DNA from 2 places in the Limnohabitans sp. genome. Region 2 is predicted to be linked to the other one. Evidence: predicted binding sites of a transcription regulator. Region 2 holds the regulator's gene; the other holds the start of a gene.
The links. The regulator FNR, encoded in region 2, switches genes on or off when oxygen is low (the NO sensors DNR and NnrR bind a similar motif). The targets are predictions, from matches to a motif close to TTGATNNNNATCAA.

Region 1 (9,358 bases), 1.7 Mb from region 2:
TAAAAGAAGATCTTCGAAAGTTTTACATATTAATTCTTTTGCTCTTTCAGAGGTACGCGGTATCCCTGCAGATAGTTTTAATTTTTTAGAAGTCGAATTAATCATAATTAATTTTGTTTTGAAAAAGCTATTGAAAATTTGAAATACTTTTCTTAATAACTGTCTAAAATGTCATTGTCTCATGCCCCAAAATTGAACCCACACTTTACCTGAAAAAGCCTCCAATATAGTTAATTTTATACCGATCCACAGGTAACCAAGCCATGAGCGAATGCGGACACACTTGAGTGACTATGGTCAAACGTGCTTCCCAAGGTCGGAAATATTGACCCTGAAAAATGAAGCGCTCTTCAGTCACCAACAAGTCATCCCCCCACCCCGCTTACCGCTAAGCTGAACCCCTTTTGCTGACCTGCTGAGCACAGTCATGGCGTTAGACATTCCTTCCTTAAAAGACAGCGTTCACCCCGACGAGTGGCAGCTGCGCCTGGACTTGGCCGCGTGTTACCGGCTGGTGGCCCTGTACGGCTGGAGCGACTTGGTGTTCACCCACATCAGCGCCAAACTGCCCGAGTCGGTGGCTGGTCAAGACCACCAATTTCTGATCAACCCCTACGGCCTGATGTTCGATGAGATCACCGCATCCAGCCTGGTCAAGGTGGACATGCAGTGCAACAAACTGCACGACAGCCCTTTCCCGGTGAACCCGGCCGGCTTTGTGATCCACAGCGCGGTGCACGAGGCGCGGCCCGATGCCGGCTGTGTGTTGCACACCCACACCCGGGCCGGGGTGGCCGTGAGCGCGCAGGCACACGGCGTGCTGCCCATCAGCCAGCAAAGCACGTTTGTGCTGGCCTCGTTGGCCTACCACGGCTACGAAGGCGTGGCCATTCGGGACGACGAAAAGCTGCGTCTGCAGGCCAACTTGGGCGAGGCCAATTACCTGATGCTGCGCAACCACGGCCTGCTCACCGTGGGCAAAACCATCGCCGATGCGTTTTTGTCGATGTACACGTTTGAGAATACCTGCCGCATCCAGGTTGATGCGCTGGCTGGGCAGGCGGGCCCCAAAGACCTGACGGCGGTGGACCCGCAAATCATCAACGGCGTGGCCACGGCCATGCGCGTGCAAACGGGCGGCTTGGGGGGTGCTTTTGTGTGGCCTTCGCTGCTGCGCAAACTGCAGCGAGAGAGCCCGGACTTCACTCTTTGAATTTAAGGCTTCCAGCGCTTGAGCAGTAAGGCATTGGCCATGACGCTGACCGAACTGAGCGCCATGGCCGCGCCCGCCATGACGGGGCTCAGGTAGCCCATGGCCGCCAGCGGAATACCGGCCACGTTGTAGGCAAACGCCCAAAACAGGTTTTGCCGGATCTTGGCCACGGTGCGGGCCGAGATGTCGAGCGCAGCACCGACCAAGCCCACATCGCCACGCATCAGGGTGATACCTGCGGCGTGCATGGCCACATCGGTGCCCGTGCCCATGGCCATGCCCACGTCGGCCGCGGCCAGTGCCGGGGCGTCGTTGACTCCGTCGCCCACCATGGCCACGATGCGCCCGCCAGCGCGCAGTTTTTGCACTTGGGCGGCTTTGTCGCCGGGCAACACCTCGGCCAGCACTTCCCCGTTTTCTGGTCGCAGGCCCAAACGACGGGCCATGGCTTCGGCGGCGGCCCGATTGTCGCCAGAAATCATGACCAACTGCAGGCCGCGCGCCCGCAAGGCGGCCAATGCTTGGGCGGCCTCCGCTTTGGGCTGGTCGCCAAAAGCAAGCAACAACAAGCCATGCACGCCGCTTGACCTGCGTTCGGCCAGCGCCGACAAGGTGGCGCCTTGTGCTTGCAGGCGAGCGATCTGCACAGACCACAAAGTCGGGTCAAGACCCTCCTGGTGCAACCAACGCAAGCTGCCCAGCAGCAAGCCACGGCCCCCTACTGTGGCTTGCACGCCCCGCCCGGGCACAGCCGTCAAATCAGTGGGGCTGGCCAAGGACAGGCTTTGCGCTTGGGCGGCAACCAGCACAGCACGGGCCAGCGGGTGTTCGCTGCCGCTTTGCACGCTGGCTGCCCACGCCAGCATGGTGGCCGCATCGCATTCGGGAGCGGGCACTTGCTCGATCAGGCGCGGCTGGCCCACGGTGAGTGTGCCGGTTTTGTCAAACGCCACGGTGTTCACGCGGTGGGCGTTTTCCAAAGCTTGGGCGTCCTTGATCAAAACGCCATGGCGCGCAGCAACCCCGGTGCCCACCATGATGGCCACAGGCGTGGCCAAGCCCAGCGCGCAGGGGCAAGCGATGACCAACACCGCCACAGCTTGGATGAGCGCGGCTTCAAACCCCGCGCCCAGCAACATCCACACGCCCAACGTGACCAGCGCCAGCAACATCACCACCGGCACAAACACCGCGGCCACTTGGTCTACCAGGCGCTGAATGGGCGCTTTGCCCGCTTGGGCATCTTCGACCAGGCGAATGATGTGCGACAGCACGGTTTCGTGGCCCACGGCAGTCACGCGCATCAGCACACGACCATCGCCATTGATGGCACCGCCTGTCAACTTGGCACCCACACTTTTGGAAACGGGCAAAGGTTCGCCTGTGAGCATGGATTCGTCCATCTGGGTTTGGCCCTTGACCAGCTCGCCGTCGAGCGGACAGCGTTCTCCGGGGCGCACCACGATCAAGTCCCCTTTGAGGACTTCATCCACCGGTACGTCAATTTCACCCTCTTCACTGAGCCAATGCACGCGGTCCGGACGCAAGGCGTGCAGGGCGCGAATGGCTTCTGTGGTTTGCCGTTTGGCGCGTCTCTCCAACCACTTGCCGAGCAACACCAAAGTGATGACCACCGCCGAGCCTTCAAAGTAAAGGTGCGGCACATGGCCTTCGTGCGCGGTAAGCCACAACCACACCGACAAAGCCCAACCTGCCGTGGTGCCAATGGACACCAGCAAATCCATGTTGCCGGTGCGTGCCTTGAGGGCGTGCCAGCCAGCCTTGTAAAAGCGTGCGCCCAAAATGAACTGAACCGGCGTGGCCAAGACAAACTGCAACCAGGCTGGCAACATCCAGTGCTGGCCCCACAAGTCGCCCAGCATGGGCAAAACCAACGGGCCCGACAGCACCAAGCCCCAAGCCACAGGGGCAAAACCGGTCCACGGCGAAGCATTTTGGGTATCGTCTTGGGCAGTGGCTGCTTGTCGGGCTTCATAACCTGCATCGCGGATGGCACGCCGCAAATGCGCTTGTGTCAGTTGGGGGTCGCTGACCTCAATACGCGCCGATTCAGTGGCCAAATTGACACTGACGGAGCTGACACCCGGCACTTTTTTCAACGCTTTTTCGACCCGGCTCACGCATGAGGCGCAGGTCATCCCGTCAATGCCGATGTCATGGGTCTGGGATTTGGTTTTGATCTGTGTCATGGTCGGAGCGGCTCGATGGACTATGCTTTGCAAAGCGCAAACTCTTTTGGCCCAAAGGAAACATCATGAACCAATTTTTCACTGTTGAGGGTATGACTTGTGGTCACTGTGAAAAAGCCGTGACCAAAGCCTTGCTGGCTTTGGATGCCCAAGCCAAAGTTGTGATCGACCGCACTCAAAATCTGGTGCAAGTCGATTCAAAACAAAGCCGCCAAGCCCTGGCCCAAGCGATCGCCGATGAAGGTTATCGTGTGACAACGTGAACTGTTTCACTCTTCTTTACAAATCACTGCAAAGAATGCACTTGCCCTACACATGGGCAGATCAGAATTGTTCATCTCATCAACCCAAGGATGTCTTATGAAATCAATTTGCACCTCTTTCATTGCCGCTTCTTTGTTAGCGGGTCTGTCTGGTCTGGCTATGGCGCAAACCCCAACCGAAGCACTCACCCCGGGGCCTCGCGGCGAACGCATGGAACAAATGCACGCCAAAATGAGCGCTCGCCATGCCAAGCACCTGGCTGAACTCAAAGGCAAACTGAACCTGCAAGCTTCGCAAGATGGCGCCTGGAACAATTTTGCCCAGTCCATGCAAAAGCCTGAACGCATGGCACGCCCCGATCGAGTCAGCATGGAAAAAATGAGCACCCCCGAACGGCTAGAGCGCATGCAAGCCATGAAAGCCGAACGGGATGCACACATGCAAAAACGCATCAATGGCACCAAGGCTTTTTATGCAAGCCTGAGTGCTGAGCAACAACAGATCTTTGATAAAGAAACTGCCCAGGCCATGGGTCGCACGGGTGGCGACATGCACCGCATGCAACACGGTGGTGGACATCACGGCAGGCATTGATCGAGGGTGTACGGCATTTTGTGTAAACGGGGCTGCGATCAGTCATTGGGCATCCTGCCTTCGAACTGAATGGTAAACCGGGTCAATGCGGCTTTCCAATCTCTGAGCGGCATCGTCCACTTCTTGCTGATGTTGTTCAGCGCCAGGTAGAACAATTTCAGCAATGCCTCATCGCTGGGGAACGAGCCCCGGCTCTTGGTCACCTTGCGCAGACTCATGTTCACCGACTCGATGGCGTTGGTCGTGTAAATGATCCGCCGAATCTCTGGAGGATATTCAAAGAACGGCACGATCCGCTCCCAGTTGCTGCACCACGATTTCACAATGGTCGGGTAGTCAGCGCCCCATTTTTCTTCGAATTCCTGCAGCCGCAGCACGGCATCATCCGCAGTTGCGCTGCTGTAGATGGTCTTCAGGTCTGCGGCCACCACTTTGCGCATCTTCCAGCTCACATAGTTCAGGCTGTGGCGCACCATGTGCACCAGACACAGCTGCACCGCCGTTTGCGGATATACAGCCTCTATTGCCTCGGGAAAGCCCTTCAAGCCATCCACGCAGGCGATGAAGATGTCAGCCACGCCCCGGTTCTTGAGCTCCGTGACCACCTGCAGCCAGAACTTGGCCCCTTCGGTCTGGGCAATCCACAGCCCCAGGATTTCCTTCTCGCCCGCCATGTTGATGCCCAAGGCCAGATATACGGCCTTGTTGCGCACCACGCCTGAGTCACGGGTTTTGACGTGGATGCAGTCCAGGTAAACGATCGGGTACAGCGCATCCAGTGGACGCGCCTGCCAAGCCTTGACCTCGTCCATGACGGCATCCGTAACCGATGAGATCAGCGTGGGCGACACCTCGGTGCCATACATTTCCTGGAGATGCCCCTGAATCTCACGTACCGTCATGCCTCGGGCATACAGGGACAAAATCTTGTCATCAAAACCTGTCCAGCGCGTCTGGTGCTTGGGCACGATCTGCGGCTCAAAGCTGGCGTGGCGATCACGGGGGATATCAATGGGCAGCTCGCCAAAGTCGCCTTTGAGGGTCTTTTTGCTTTTGCCGTTGCGGGCATTGCCAGCGGCGTTGGCCACGCTGGCATTCTTGGTGTGACCCAAGTGCTCGGTCATCTCGGCTTCCAAAGCGCGCTCCACAAGGCGCTTGGTCAGCTGCTTGAGCAGGCCGTTCTCGCCGATGAGGTCTTCAGGTTTTTTATAGCCAGCGAGCAGCTGGTCGATCAATTCGTTGCTGACGGTCATGGTTCATCTTTCTGGATGTTCGGCAGTTTCCTGCCATTTGACCGTTTACACAAAATTTAGGACACCCTCCATTGATCAGGTTTTTTCAATCTGCCAAGGGCTGCTTCGGCAGCCTTTTGTGCGTTTGATGCATGTCAATTTTTAAAAATCGTACAGCGTTAAGCTTGTTGCCATGACCTCCAGCGCCTCTCCACCCCCTTCGTCACCCCAAACCCCTCCCGCGCGTCACCGTGTCCGGTTGCGATTGCCCGAGATATTGCCCATCACCTGGCAACACCCTTTTGAATGGTTGTGGTTGGGCCTGAAGGACATTTGGCATTCACCCTGGTTGAGCCTGATGCATGGCCTGGTGTTGGCATTGGGCGGTGGCTTGATCACTTGGCTGGCACACGACAGATTTTGGTTTTTGGCCAGTGCGGTGTCGGGGTTTTTGGTGGTGGCCCCGGTGTTGGCCACCAGTTTGTATGCCATGAGTCGCGCCATTGAGCGCAAAGAGCGCGTTGACCCCGGTTTGCTGTTCAAAACCTGGACACGCTGGCAAACCCAGCGGTTCAATGAACCGACAAGCTATTGGTGTTTGGTTCGTTTTGGTTTGTTGCTGGGCTTTACCGGAACAGGTTGGGTTTTGACTTCTTCCGCCCTGATCACCTTGCTGACACCTGCTCCCATCCACACCCCCACGGATTTCATCCACCATGTCGTGCTCAGCCCAGACCACCATGTGTTTGAGTTGTGGTTGGCTTTGGGAGGGTTGATGGCGGCCCCGGTTTTTGCATCCAGCGTGGTGGCCATGCCTTTGATGTTGGACCGCAAGGTCAACACCTTGCAAGCGGTGCTGATCAGTTGGAAAACGGTGCTGACCCACCCTGTTCCCATGGCTTTATGGGCCTTGCTGATCATGGGGTTCAGCCTTTTGGGTGTGTTGATGCTGTTTGTGGGGTTGGTGTTGATCGTTCCCATGCTGGGCCATGCGTCCTGGCACGCCTACCGAGATTTGGTGGACACCACCTCCCTTCCCGAACGCTTGTCCGGTCAGGATAAGCTGTGATGTGGGGTTTTACCGAAGAACAGTTTGCCTGGTTTGGCCTGACAGTGGGCATAACAGCGTTCATGCTGTACATGCTGTTCATTGTGGTGCAACTGGCCTGGGAATCGAAAGCCGGAAAATTTGGCACTTTTGTTATTTTTACGGGTCTGGCTTTTGGCATGTTGGGTTTTTTGGTCAAAGCCGTGATCCAGTACTGGATTGACAAATAAAGCTTCTAAACAAGTCTGTGGATAAGAAATGCAAAAACCCTAAGTTATCCACAGTTTGATCAATTTTTAAAAAGTTGTTCATTTTGCTGCGACAGCACAAAAGCAGAGTCACACACAAGCTAAAAAGCAGGCCAAGTGCTTGTCATGCAAAGGAAAAACCACCTTGTCCACAACAAAGGGCTGTCCTTACTACTACCACTATTCATTGATATATAGAGAAAGAAAGATAACAAGGCAAGGATGCACTGGTAAGATTTGCCCCTTTCCAACCCCAGCGGCACCATGGCGATTGTTCAAGAAGACGCTTCTTCCAACTGTTACGACATCAAAAGTGCAGATTTGTCCTTGGTGGCCTTGATCCTCAAATCCACCGACATCTCGCTGTTGGTTGCGGCTTTGAAACGGCAAATGGACGCAAGTCCGGGGTTTTTTGAGCAAGATCCTTTGTTGATCGATGTCAGCCAGCTCGAAAGCGAGTTCAAAGCGGCAGATTTGCAAACCTTGATGGAGGTCTTGCGAGAGCATGCATTGGTTCCTCTGGCCATCAAAGGGGCCAAGGATGCATTTTTGGAGCATGCCAAGGGTCTTGGCCTGGTGGATGCTTCCGATGCCCGCATTCGGCGTTCTGTTCAGTTGGCCGAGGTGTCTGCATCCATGGATCATGTTCGACCCGCTGCCTCATCTGTTGCCGTAGAAGCCATGGTGGTCGACAAGCCTTTGCGTTCAGGCCAACAGGTTTATGCCAAGGGGCGAGACTTGATTGTGTTGGCGATGGTCAATGCGGGCGCTGAGGTCATTGCCGATGGGCACATTCATGTGTATGGTTCTTTGCGTGGAAAAGCAATTGCTGGAGCCAGGGGCAATACCCAAGCCAAAATTTTTGCTTTGGTCATGGAACCTGAGCTCATTTCCATTGCCGGTGTTTACCGGACCAGTGAAAATCCCTTGTCCAATGAGGTGTTGGGCAAAACAGCCCAGGTCAGTTTGCAATCGGACCCCGAAGGGGACAAGTTGCTGATCAAGCCTTTGAATCTTTGAATTTTTTCATTTTCATTTTGTCCAAGAAAGTTTATCCATGGCAAAAATCGTTGTTGTGACCTCTGGCAAAGGCGGCGTGGGTAAAACCACGACCAGCGCCAGTTTCGCCACGGGCTTGGCCCTCAAAGGTTTCAAGACTGCTGTCATTGACTTTGATGTGGGCCTGCGCAATCTGGACCTGATCATGGGCTGCGAACGCCGCGTGGTGTATGACCTGATCAACGTGATCCAGGGCGAAGCCAACTTGAACCAAGCCCTCATCAAAGACAAACAATGTGACAACTTGTTTGTGTTGGCGGCTTCTCAAACCCGCGACAAAGATGCCTTGTCTCAAGAAGGCGTTGAAAAGGTTTTGAATGACCTGAGTGGCATGGGTTTCGAGTACATCGTGTGTGACTCGCCTGCCGGCATCGAGACTGGTGCATTGATGGCCATGCACTTTGCCGACGAGGCCTTGGTGGTGACCAACCCGGAAGTGTCTTCGGTGCGTGACTCAGACCGCATCCTGGGCATGTTGGGCAGCAAAACCAAACGTGCGATTGACGGCGCAGACCCGATCAAAGAGCACCTCTTGATCACCCGCTACAACCCCAACCGGGTTGAAGAAGGGCAGATGCTGTCGCTGCAAGACATTCAGGACATCTTGCGCATCAAGTTGTTGGGCGTCATTCCTGAAAGCGAAAATGTGTTGCAAGCTTCCAACCAAGGCACACCTGCGATCCACATGGTCAACAGCGATGTCTCCGAGGCATACAAAGACGTGATCGATCGTTTCTTGGGCGAAGACAAGCCCATGCGTTTCACCGAAGCTGAAAAACCCGGTTTCTTCAAACGTTTGTTTGGAGGCAAGTGAACCATGTCGTTTCTTTCCTTCCTGTTGGGCGAAAAGAAGAAAACTGCCGGCATGGCCAAAGAGCGCCTGCAAATCATCCTGGCACACGAGCGCAGTGGCCGCAATGCCGCTGAGCCCGATTACCTGCCTGATTTGCAGCGTGAACTGGTGGCGGTGATCAGCAAGTACATCAAGATCAACCCCAACGACATCAAAGTCAATTTGGAGCGTCAGGACAACCTTGAGGTGCTGGAAGTCAAAATCGAATTGCCCGACTCACGCTGAGTCCTGTTGTTGCGGCTTTTTTGAGCCGTTACTTGCTTGTCTCTGATGCGGTGTTTCAAAATGCCATGGCCCCTTGATCAGGGCCATGGTTTTTTTATGGTTGGTCCAAAGATGCCCACAAGGAGCGTGCTGCGCGAATATTGCGTTCTTTGACATGCCCATAGCCTTTGATGTTCTCTGGCACCTGGGCCACTTTGACCGCATGGGCATGGGTTTGCTCTGACAGTTGCGTCAAGTTGCGTTCGATGTGTGCCATGTATTCGCGGATCAGGGCGCGTTCGGTCTGCCGTTCTTCGGTTTTGCCAAAAAAATCGAGTTTGGTGCCGCGCAAACCCTTGAGTTTGGCCAAAAGTTTGAAGCCCGTGAGCATGACGGGGCCGAACTTTCTTTTGACCAATTCACCTTGGCTGTT
Region 2 (9,358 bases):
TAGCCATCACGCAACTGGTCTTTTATGGCCTGCCATGGGTCGAATGGGGGCAGCGCCAGGCGGTGTTGTTTGATTTGGGTGCGCGGCGTTTTTATATTTTCGGTCTGGTGCTGTACCCGCAAGACTTCATTTACCTGACGGGTTTGCTGGTCATCTCGGCCTTATCCCTTTTTTTGTTCACGGCGGTGGCGGGGCGGTTGTGGTGTGGTTTTGCTTGCCCTCAAACGGTTTACAGTGAAATTTTCATCTGGATCGAGCGCCAATTTGAGGGTGACCGATCGTCCCGTTTGCGGCTGGATGCCGCCCCCCCGAGCCTGAACAAGTTCGCACGCAAAACCGGCAAGCAATTGGCCTGGATCGTGCTTTCTCTGTGGACGGGTTTCAGCTTTGTGGGCTACTTCACCCCCATCCGCGAGCTGACGGCGTCGATCCTGTCACTCGGTTTTGGCCCGTGGGAGGTGTTCTGGATCCTGTTCTACAGCTTGGCTACTTATGGCAACGCGGGTTTCATGCGCGAGCAGGTGTGCAAATACATGTGTCCCTATGCGCGCTTTCAAAGCGCCATGTTCGACAAGGACACGCTGATCGTCACCTACGACGAGGCGCGAGGAGAGCCCAGAGGTGCCCGCTCCAAAAAAGCTGACCCCCAAGCCTTGGGTCTTGGGGCTTGCGTGGACTGCACCTTGTGCGTACAGGTCTGCCCCACGGGCATCGACATCCGCCGGGGCCTGCAATACGAGTGCATTGGTTGCGGGGCCTGCGCCGATGTGTGCGATACGGTGATGGACAAGGTCGGTTATGCGCGGGGGCTGGTCAAGTTCTCAACGCAAAATGCCTTAGACAATGGCTGGACAAGGGCTCAAACCTTGCGACGAATTTTCCGACCCCGTGTGCTGATCTACACCGCAGTGCTGTCGACCATCATTTTGGGTGTCGGTGTCTCTTTGTGGCTGCGCACGCCTTTCAAGGTGGACATTGAGCGTGACCGAGCCACTTTGGCCCGCATCGTGGCGGGTGGCCAGATTGAAAACGTGTACCGACTGCAAATCATGAACGCAGCTGAACAAGTTTTGACATTCAAGTTGCAGGCACATGGCTTACCCGGCCTGCGACTGGCGGGAGAGTCCGAGGTGCAGGTGGCTGCCACCGAGTCGCGTTGGGTATCCGTGCAGTTGCAGGTGCCGTACGATGCTGTCACCGCAGGCTCGCACCCGATCGATTTCAAAATCGATGCTGCCGATCCTTCGGGTCGGTCCTTGGGGCAGTTGACAGAAAAAACCATATTCCTGATGCCCCGTTGAGGCATCTCCTTGCAGAAAGATTTCCATGAACAAAGCCATGAAACCTGCTTCGACAGAACAAGCCTGGTGGCGCTTTGGTTTGGTGTGGATGGTGCTGGCCGGTCCTGCTGTAGTGGTGGTGGCGGGTTTCATCACGTTCTACATTGCCTTGGCCAACCCTGACCCTGTGCTGCAAGTGACGCCGCGCACCGCCGTGCAAGAGAGACAGGGCATCACCCATGCGCCAGCCATGCAGGGGCGAAACCATGCCGCTACCGGCGAGTTGCCCGGCGCAACCCAGATGCACCCCATCACGGGCAGTGGTCGGCCGGTCGATTGTGCGCAGGTGAATGGGCTGGGTGAGGTGTGTTCGGAGAAGTCAGGACGTTGACAGGGCGGATGGCCTCAGATGCCCGGCGTGGCATCAATGGCATTGGTTGTTGTTCACCATACGCTGCAAGGCCTCGGCATCCAGGATGCGAACATGCCGCTGTTTGACTTCCACGGTGCCCTCTTCCACGAATTTGGAAAAGGTTCGGCTGACGGTTTCGAGCTTGAGGCCCAGGTAACTGCCGATCTCCTCGCGCGTCATGCGCAAGACCAGCTCGGACTGCGAAAACCCGCGCGCATGCAGGCGCTGCACCAGGTTCAGCAAAAAGGCGGCCAGACGCTCTTCGGCCCGCATGCTGCCCAGCAGCAGCATCACGCCGTGCTCGCGCACGATCTCGCGGCTCATGATTTTGTGCACGTGGTGTTGTAAAGCAGTGACTTCGCGTGAGATTTCCTCAATTCGGTCAAAAGGCATGACACACACTTCGGCATCTTCCAGGGCCACCGCATCGCAGCTGTGTTGGTCGTTCACGATGCCGTCCAGGCCAATGATCTCGCCTGCCATCTGAAAGCCTGTGACCTGGTCGCGCCCGTCTTCGGTCGCCAGGCAAGTCTTGAAAAAGCCGGTACGGATGGCATACAGAGAGGTGAACTTTTCGCCGTTGGTGAACAATGCAGTGCCCCGCTTGACTTTGCGACGCACGGCCACCAGGTCGTCCAGGCGGTTCAGGTCCTGGTCGTTCAAGCCCATGGGCATGCACAACTCCCGCAAGTTGCAATTGGAGCAGGCGACTTTGATGGCTTGGGGATTCATGGTTTATCTCATGGTTGGGCGATGGATTTGCCTTAGATCAAGCCTTGAGCTTAAACCCAAAATTCCAATGGAGTGGCGGCGATACCCTTTTGATGCTCGAATTCATCAAAAACAGGTAAAAATTTTGACCTCAGTCAATGCATGGAAAAAAACAATCGGTCAAAGTGGTGTCATTGTTTGGAACATTTTTTTTATCCAAGGTTGATACATGTCCTTCTTCAAACCTGAATGGTGGGTGCATGTCGACGTGCCATGACCTCATGACACTTCTTGCCCTGACACTGACCGAAGTCCCCAGGCCGACCGTGGCCACTTTTGCTGCAAGAACCAAAGCGGTTTGCCTGCCTCTTCTGCTTCGCAGTCAATGAGGCTGTAGGACCTGGAAGCAGATACGCGATGCAAAGCTCTTTGGCCATCACGGCCTTGATGATGGGGCTGCTGGGCGGCCCACACTGCGTGGCCATGTGTGGAGCAGCCTGTGCGGGCCTGGGCCAGGTGGCCGGTGAGCGCCGGGGTCAGGCGTTGCTGGCCTTCCACCTGGGACGCTTGGGCGGCTACTCGTTGTTGGGTGCTTTAACTGCCGCCAGCGTCCAGGGTTTGGGTTGGTTGACGACGCAGTCAGCGGCCATTCGACCCGTCTGGACACTGTTGCATGTGGCTGCCCTGGTGCTGGGCTTGTTGCTGATGGTGCAGGCTCGTCAGCCGCTTTGGCTAGACGAGGGGGCACGCAGCCTGTGGACCCGTGTGCGCCGTTTCAATACCCGTTGGGGCCGCGCGGCTCCCTGGATGGTGGGCGGTTTGTGGGCCTTGATGCCTTGTGGTCTGTTGTATTCTGCTTTGATGGTGGCGGCATTGACCAGTCAGCCCTTGGCAGGTGCAGGCACCATGGCCTTATTTGCGCTGGGCAGCAGCCTCAGTTTGTGGGCGGGTCCGTGGTTGTTTTTGCGCTTACAGTCGGTGGGCGATGGCTCCTGGGGCATGCGTGTCGCAGGCCTGGCCCTGGCGGCCGTATCGGGCTGGGCTTTGTGGAGGGGTCTGGTGCATGATCAGGCCCCATGGTGCATCACGCCCCTGTCAAATTCTGTGGTCTGACTGCCCATTCAGGTGGCGCTGGCACCTGCAGTGGCTGGATGACTCAAGCGGAAAAGCCTTTGTAAAACATATAAGCAGCCAACAAGTAGAGCACACTGGCGAAAATGCGCTTGAGTTGTTTGACCGGCAGTTTGTGTGCAGTTGCGGCGCCGACCGGAGCCATCAAAACACTGCAAATGGCAATCACCACCAAAGCAGGAAGCCACAAGTAGCCAAAGCTGTCAGCGGGCAGGTTTTGCACGCCCTGACCACTGAAGATGTAACCGACGACGTTGGCCAGGGCAATCGGAAAGCCCAAGGCCGCACTCGTGGCCACCGCATGATGAATGGCCACGTTGCACCAAGTCATGAAGGGCACACTGATGAAGCCCCCACCAGCACCGACCAAGCCCGAAAGCAGACCAATCAGGCCACCAGCTCCCATCAGGCCTTGCAAGCCTGGCACCTGACGTGAAGGGGCAGGTTTTTTGTCGAGAAACATTTGTGTCGCCGAAAACCCCACAAACAAAGCGAAGAACAAGGCAAGGTAGCTGCCTTTGACAAAGGAAAAAATCGTCAAACTGCCCAGCAAACTGCCGATGACGATGCCCGGTGCCAAACCTTTGACCAAATCCCATCGCACAGCCTTTTTCTGGTGATGGGCACGCACGCTGGACACCGAGGTAAAGATGATGGTGGCCATGGAGGTGGCAATGGCCATTTTTACCGCCAGATCAGCACTGACACCGCGTGCGCCCAAAAAGTACGTGAGAAATGGCACCATGATCATGCCCCCCCCAATGCCCAGCAGGCCCGCCAAAAAGCCTGTGAAAAGGCCCAGAACAGCCAACTCGACCAGCAACAGGGGTTCAAAGTTCATGGGAAATCAGAAAAGAGGGGGTATCTGGAAAAGGTGTCTGCAAGTGCCACCGGACCGGCATCCTGAACCGGGGTTCAGGTGGGCGAGGGCAGACTGGCGTTGGGTTCATCTGACGCGAGATGATCACGCTCACCAGCCAATGTACCAAGCCCGGGCTCTAGGAGCATTGGTTCAAGGAAATATAAAGCCCGGCATGCACTGCAGACGACCCCATTGTAGGACTTTGAGCCAGGGGTTGACAGGCAGATGGTCCGCCTGGCCAGGGCGCATCGCTCAAAGCAGTTGGCCATCCTGCTTGATGACCCGGTCCAGGCGCTCAAGCAGTCCTTGCAAACGTGCCTGCGAGTCCGGCGAGAGATCATTGCCGGGAGCAGGAGCAGAGCTGGCACTGCCTGCAGTGTCAGGGGGGGTATCCAGTTGTTCGAAAGCCAGGTTCAGGGCAGCCAGAACCGCAATGCGATCGCGCGCCTTGATTTTTCCGGCATCACGAATTTTGCACATCGCCGCATCGACTTTGCGTACCGCAGACAGCAACCCTTCCTCGCCCCCCACGGGGCAACCCAGGATGTAGCTTTGGCCCATGATCTGGACATCCAATTGTTTGTTGCTCATGTGGAGGCCTGTGGCGAGGTGGTGGCAGAGGCAGGCAGGCGTTCGATCAGGGCGTCGACCCGGGCCCTGGCCGCCGACAAGCGGGATTTGAGTTGATCGCGCTCTGAAGTCAGGGACTGCACTTGCTGAGTCAACAAAGCATTGGTTCTCTGAAGCTCTTCGTGACGCAGCAACAGGTGATCCACGCGTTCGGCAATTTGATCGATGGTGTTGGAGTGGGCCATGGCAGACTCTGAAGGTAAGGCCCTCATTGTAGAACGTGCGCCTTGCCGCTCAAGGAATTTGTAGGTTGGATGACAGCTTTGCAACTAGAATCACTGTTTGTTGGTGCTCGCGATGCCGGTTCACGGCCCGCAGTTAAACGGGAAGCAGGAGGGACAAGCCATCATGGCCCACCTAACCTGCGCTGCCCCCGCAACGGTAAGCAGACGGGTTTTCAATCATTTGAAAACCCCGCTTTCATCTCAAACCACTGGTCGCCCTGAAACAGGCGGCTGGGAAGGTGATGAAGGTCGCTCTGCCAGCCCGGATACCGGCCAACAAGGTGACCTGTCGCAAGACAGGTTGTAAAGCCCATGCACTGTCGGGGAAGGCGGTGAGGGCGTTTGACTTGTTAGTTTCAAATGAAAAATCGTTCCATTCGAGCGGCCGTTGCCGTGACTTTTTTATCTGTCCTTCATGTCATTTTGGCGTCCTCCGCAAACGCACAAGTTTCCGATGTAAATCCTGTGGTGATCACTGCCAGTCGAATGCCCCAATCCTTGTCCGACGTTCTGGCGGATGTCTCGATCATCGACCGCGAGACACTACAAAACGCTGGACTTCAATCTTTAGGTGACGTGTTGGCAAGTTTGTCTGGGGTTCAACTCGTAACCAATGGTAGTTATCGTTCTTCTACCAGTGTGTCGCTTAGAGGTGCCTCTGCTTCGCAAGCCATTTTGTTGGTCAACGGTGTCCGGGTGGGTTCGGCCACCTTGGGTTCATTTTCACTTGAAAACTTGCCACTAGGGCGCATCGAGCGAGTGGAAGTGCTGCGTGGGGCTGCAGCCGCTCTGTACGGACCTGATGCCGTTGGCGGAGTCATTCAAATTTTTACTCGTGAACCTGTAGACGGATTACAAAGGTCCGTAACGGCTGGTTTGGGTAGCGACGGGCAAGGCCAGCTTGGCGTCAGCCTTTCAGGTCGCAGCGGAGCCTGGGGCTACAGTCTGGGTGCATCGCGTGAACGTGCTGACGGCATCAATGTGAAAACACAAAACGCTTCAGGATTCAACAAAGACAAAGATGGTTACGTCTTTACCAGTGTGGACGGTAGCCTTCAGTGGAAACTCAGCGAATTGCACGAGCTAAATTTAAACCTATTGCACAGTCAAGGCGAGTACGACTTTGACGGGGCACCATCCCCCACGCCTGTTGGCACCAATGCAGGCAATCTCCGGGCTGTAAATGTCCCTTCCATGCGCCAGTTATCCTTGGATTGGGCCGCAAAATGGACACCATCCTGGTCATCCATCCTGAAAATAGGTCAATCCAAAGATCTTTCACCCAGCCGTTATTTGCTGGAATCCGATAACACTTTAGCTGGGGAAAGCCGTTTCAACACCCACCGACAGCAGTTCTCATGGCAAAACAACTTACGGATCGGCAATGACAGTCTTTCTCTGATAGCTGAACATCGCCTTGACGAAGTGGACAGCTCTACCGCCTACACAGTTCGTGAACGTACGATGCGTGGTTTTGTAGCGTCCTACTCCAAACGTGCCGATGGATGGGACGCATTGCTAACAGCACGCCATGACCAAAACTCACAATTCGGTAATTTCAATACTTGGTCAGTTTCCGGCGGATACAAGCTCAACAGCGATTGGCGGTTGGTCGGCAATGTCGGCACTACGTTTCAGGCGCCTTCATTCAACCAGTTGTATTTCCCCGGATTTGGTAACACTGCGCTTAAACCGCAGGAAGGCAAGTCTCATGAAATCGGAATTCGATACAGCGCTGGATCTCAACGAGCCGGCATGGTTATTTACCAGAACGACGTCCAAGGTTTCATCAACACTGCGACCAATGTTCAATCTAGCCTGGCAGTCTTGGAAGGTGCAACGTTCAACTGGGAACGGTCGTGGTCGGACACCCGCCTGTCAACCTCTTACGACTACGCCGATCCGCGTTTAAAACCGACCAATGCACGGGTATCCAGGGTAGCGCGCAACATGGTTCGAGCCCAAGTGAATCATCGCGTTGGCCCTTGGACACCTTTTGCAGAATTAAGACTTTCTGGTGATCGTTTTGACTCAGCGAGCAACTTGACTTTACCTGGGTATGGCGTCTTTAACCTGGGCTCCAGTTACCGGTGGGATAAAAATTGGCGGATCGTTGGGCGTTTAAACAATTTAGGTGACAAAACTTATTCACTGGCTAACGGCTTCACGACGCCAGGACGAAATTTGTTTGTCTCACTGCAATGGACCGATTGACTTCAAAAATGCAAACGCCCGCTGTCCTCGTTGCCGCACCTGCCTCCGGCCAGGGTAAGTCCACGATCACCGCTGCATTGGCGCGTCTGCATGCGCGCGCCGGCATGCGGGTGCGGGCTTTTAAGTGTGGGCCGGATTTTTTGGATCCGATGTGGCTTGAGCTGGCCACGGGCCAGCCGGTGCACAACATAGATTTGTGGATGACAGGTGAAGACGATGTGCGGACTCGCCTTCATGAAGCTGCGCGAGATGCAGACCTGATCATCGTAGAAGGGGTCATGGGTCTGTTCGATGGCGAGCCCAGTGCGGCGGATCTGGCGGGGCGGTTTGGGTTGCCCGTGTTGGCGGTAATCGATGCGTCTGCCATGGCGGGCACGTTTGGCGCACTGGCGTTTGGCTTGCAGCACTACCGCCCAGGCTTGCCCTGGGCCGGTGTGTTGGCCAACCGCGTGGCCAGCGAGCGGCATGCGCAGATGCTGCAGGCGGCATTGCCCGTCGGCGACGCGCATGCACCGTCCACCTGGCTGGGCGCCGTGATGCGTGACCCGGCCTTCAAGCTGCCTGAGCGCCACTTGGGCCTGACGATGGCCAGCGAGCTGCCCGATGCGCTGGCCCGGCTGGATGCCGCAGCCGACGCTTTGCTGGGCACGCCGCTGGGCCAGATGGATCGGGCGGCGCTCGGGCGCTGGGCGGTCGAATTTGAACCGCCGCGAGAGGGACCGCCCGTGGCGCCGTTGCTGGCCGGCAAAACGGTGGCCGTGGCGCGTGACGCAGCTTTTTGCTTCATCTATGCCGCCAACCTTGACACCTTGCGCGCGCTGGGTGCGCTGGTGGTGTTTTTTTCGCCGCTGGGCAACGAGCCCGTGCCCTTTTGCGACGCGGTGTGGTTGCCCGGTGGCTACCCTGAGCTGCACGCCAACACCTTGTCGACAGCGCACACCAGCCGCGACAGCCTGGTAGCCCATGTGGGCGCAGGGCGCCCGGTGTGGGCCGAATGTGGCGGCATGATGGTGTTGTTTGACGCCATCGTGGACCAGCAGGGCCAAAGCCACGCGGTGTGGGGTTTGCTGCCCGGCGTGGTGCGCATGCAGCCCCGGTTGGCTGCGCTGGGTCCGCAAAAGCTCAGCTTGGGTTCGGGCGAACTGCGCGGCCACACTTTTCATTATTCGCGCTGCGAAACGGTGCTGGAGCCTGTGCTGCACACGGCATCAGCGAGCGGTGGCGCGGTGGGTCTGGGCGAGGCGGTGTACCAGCGCGGTGCCCTTCGCGCCAGCTACTTCCACGCCTGGATGGCCTCCAGCCCGGCGGCTGCAGCCGCCTTGTTTTTACTGGAGGATTTGTCGTGAACCTCGGCCCACAACGCATCGTCTGCCTGACTGAAGAAACCACCGAGTGGCTTTACCTGCTGGGGCAAGAGCACCGCATTGTGGGCATCAGCGGTTACACCGTGCGCCCGCGCCGAGCGCGTGAAGAAAAGCCCAAAGTGAGCGCGTTTCTGACCGCCAAGGTGGACAAAATCTTGGCCCTGCAGCCCGACTGTGTGTTTGGATTTTCTGACCTGCAAGCCGACATTGCGGCGTCGCTGATACGCGCAGGCGTGCAGGTCACGGTGTTCAACCAGCGCAGCGTGGACGAGATTTTTTCCATGCTCTACCAGGTGGCGGCGACGGTGGGCTGTGCTGACGACGGGCTGGCGCGTATCGTGGTGATGCGCCAGCGACTGGAGGTGATCCGTGCTGAAGTGGCCGCGCTGGAAGCCACAGGCAAGCGCCGCCCGAAGGTGTTTTTTGAAGAGTGGGACGAGCCGCACATCAGCGCTATTCGTTGGGTGTCTGAGCTGCTCGGTGTGGCAGGTGGCGACGATGTGTTTCCCGAGCTGGCCTGCGAGTCGTTG

Region 1: HEQ17_RS13545 (DUF2189 domain-containing protein) is a predicted target of FNR. The motif match lies at 5,659-5,672, and genes of this name have one in related genera.

The regions. Positions count from the first base shown of each region.
Region 1 covers NZ_JAAVVW010000003.1:2,114,204-2,123,561, forward strand. Annotated here, with positions in the region: gene HEQ17_RS13515 (hypothetical protein) at 1-105, opposite strand, end outside; gene HEQ17_RS13520 (class II aldolase/adducin family protein) at 428-1,213, shown strand; gene HEQ17_RS13525 (cation-translocating P-type ATPase) at 1,216-3,423, opposite strand; gene HEQ17_RS13530 (cation transporter) at 3,489-3,686, shown strand; gene HEQ17_RS13535 (Spy/CpxP family protein refolding chaperone) at 3,784-4,281, shown strand; gene HEQ17_RS13540 (IS256 family transposase) at 4,320-5,534, opposite strand; gene HEQ17_RS13545 (DUF2189 domain-containing protein) at 5,707-6,582, shown strand; gene HEQ17_RS13550 (DUF2788 domain-containing protein) at 6,582-6,791, shown strand; gene minC (septum site-determining protein MinC) at 7,074-7,829, shown strand; gene minD (septum site-determining protein MinD) at 7,867-8,682, shown strand; gene minE (cell division topological specificity factor MinE) at 8,686-8,946, shown strand; gene HEQ17_RS13570 (indolepyruvate ferredoxin oxidoreductase family protein) at 9,041-9,358, opposite strand, start outside.
Region 2 covers NZ_JAAVVW010000003.1:423,709-433,066, forward strand. Annotated here, with positions in the region: gene ccoG (cytochrome c oxidase accessory protein CcoG) at 1-1,301, shown strand, start outside; gene HEQ17_RS05105 (nitrogen fixation protein FixH) at 1,327-1,671, shown strand; gene fnr (fumarate/nitrate reduction transcriptional regulator Fnr) at 1,705-2,424, opposite strand; gene HEQ17_RS05115 (sulfite exporter TauE/SafE family protein) at 2,821-3,516, shown strand; gene HEQ17_RS05120 (sulfite exporter TauE/SafE family protein) at 3,560-4,375, opposite strand; gene HEQ17_RS05125 (cell division protein ZapA) at 4,649-4,987, opposite strand; gene HEQ17_RS05130 (DUF904 domain-containing protein) at 4,984-5,211, opposite strand; cobalamin riboswitch at 5,296-5,543, shown strand; gene HEQ17_RS05135 (TonB-dependent siderophore receptor) at 5,611-7,464, shown strand; gene HEQ17_RS05140 (cobyrinate a,c-diamide synthase) at 7,473-8,810, shown strand; gene HEQ17_RS05145 (ABC transporter substrate-binding protein) at 8,807-9,358, shown strand, end outside.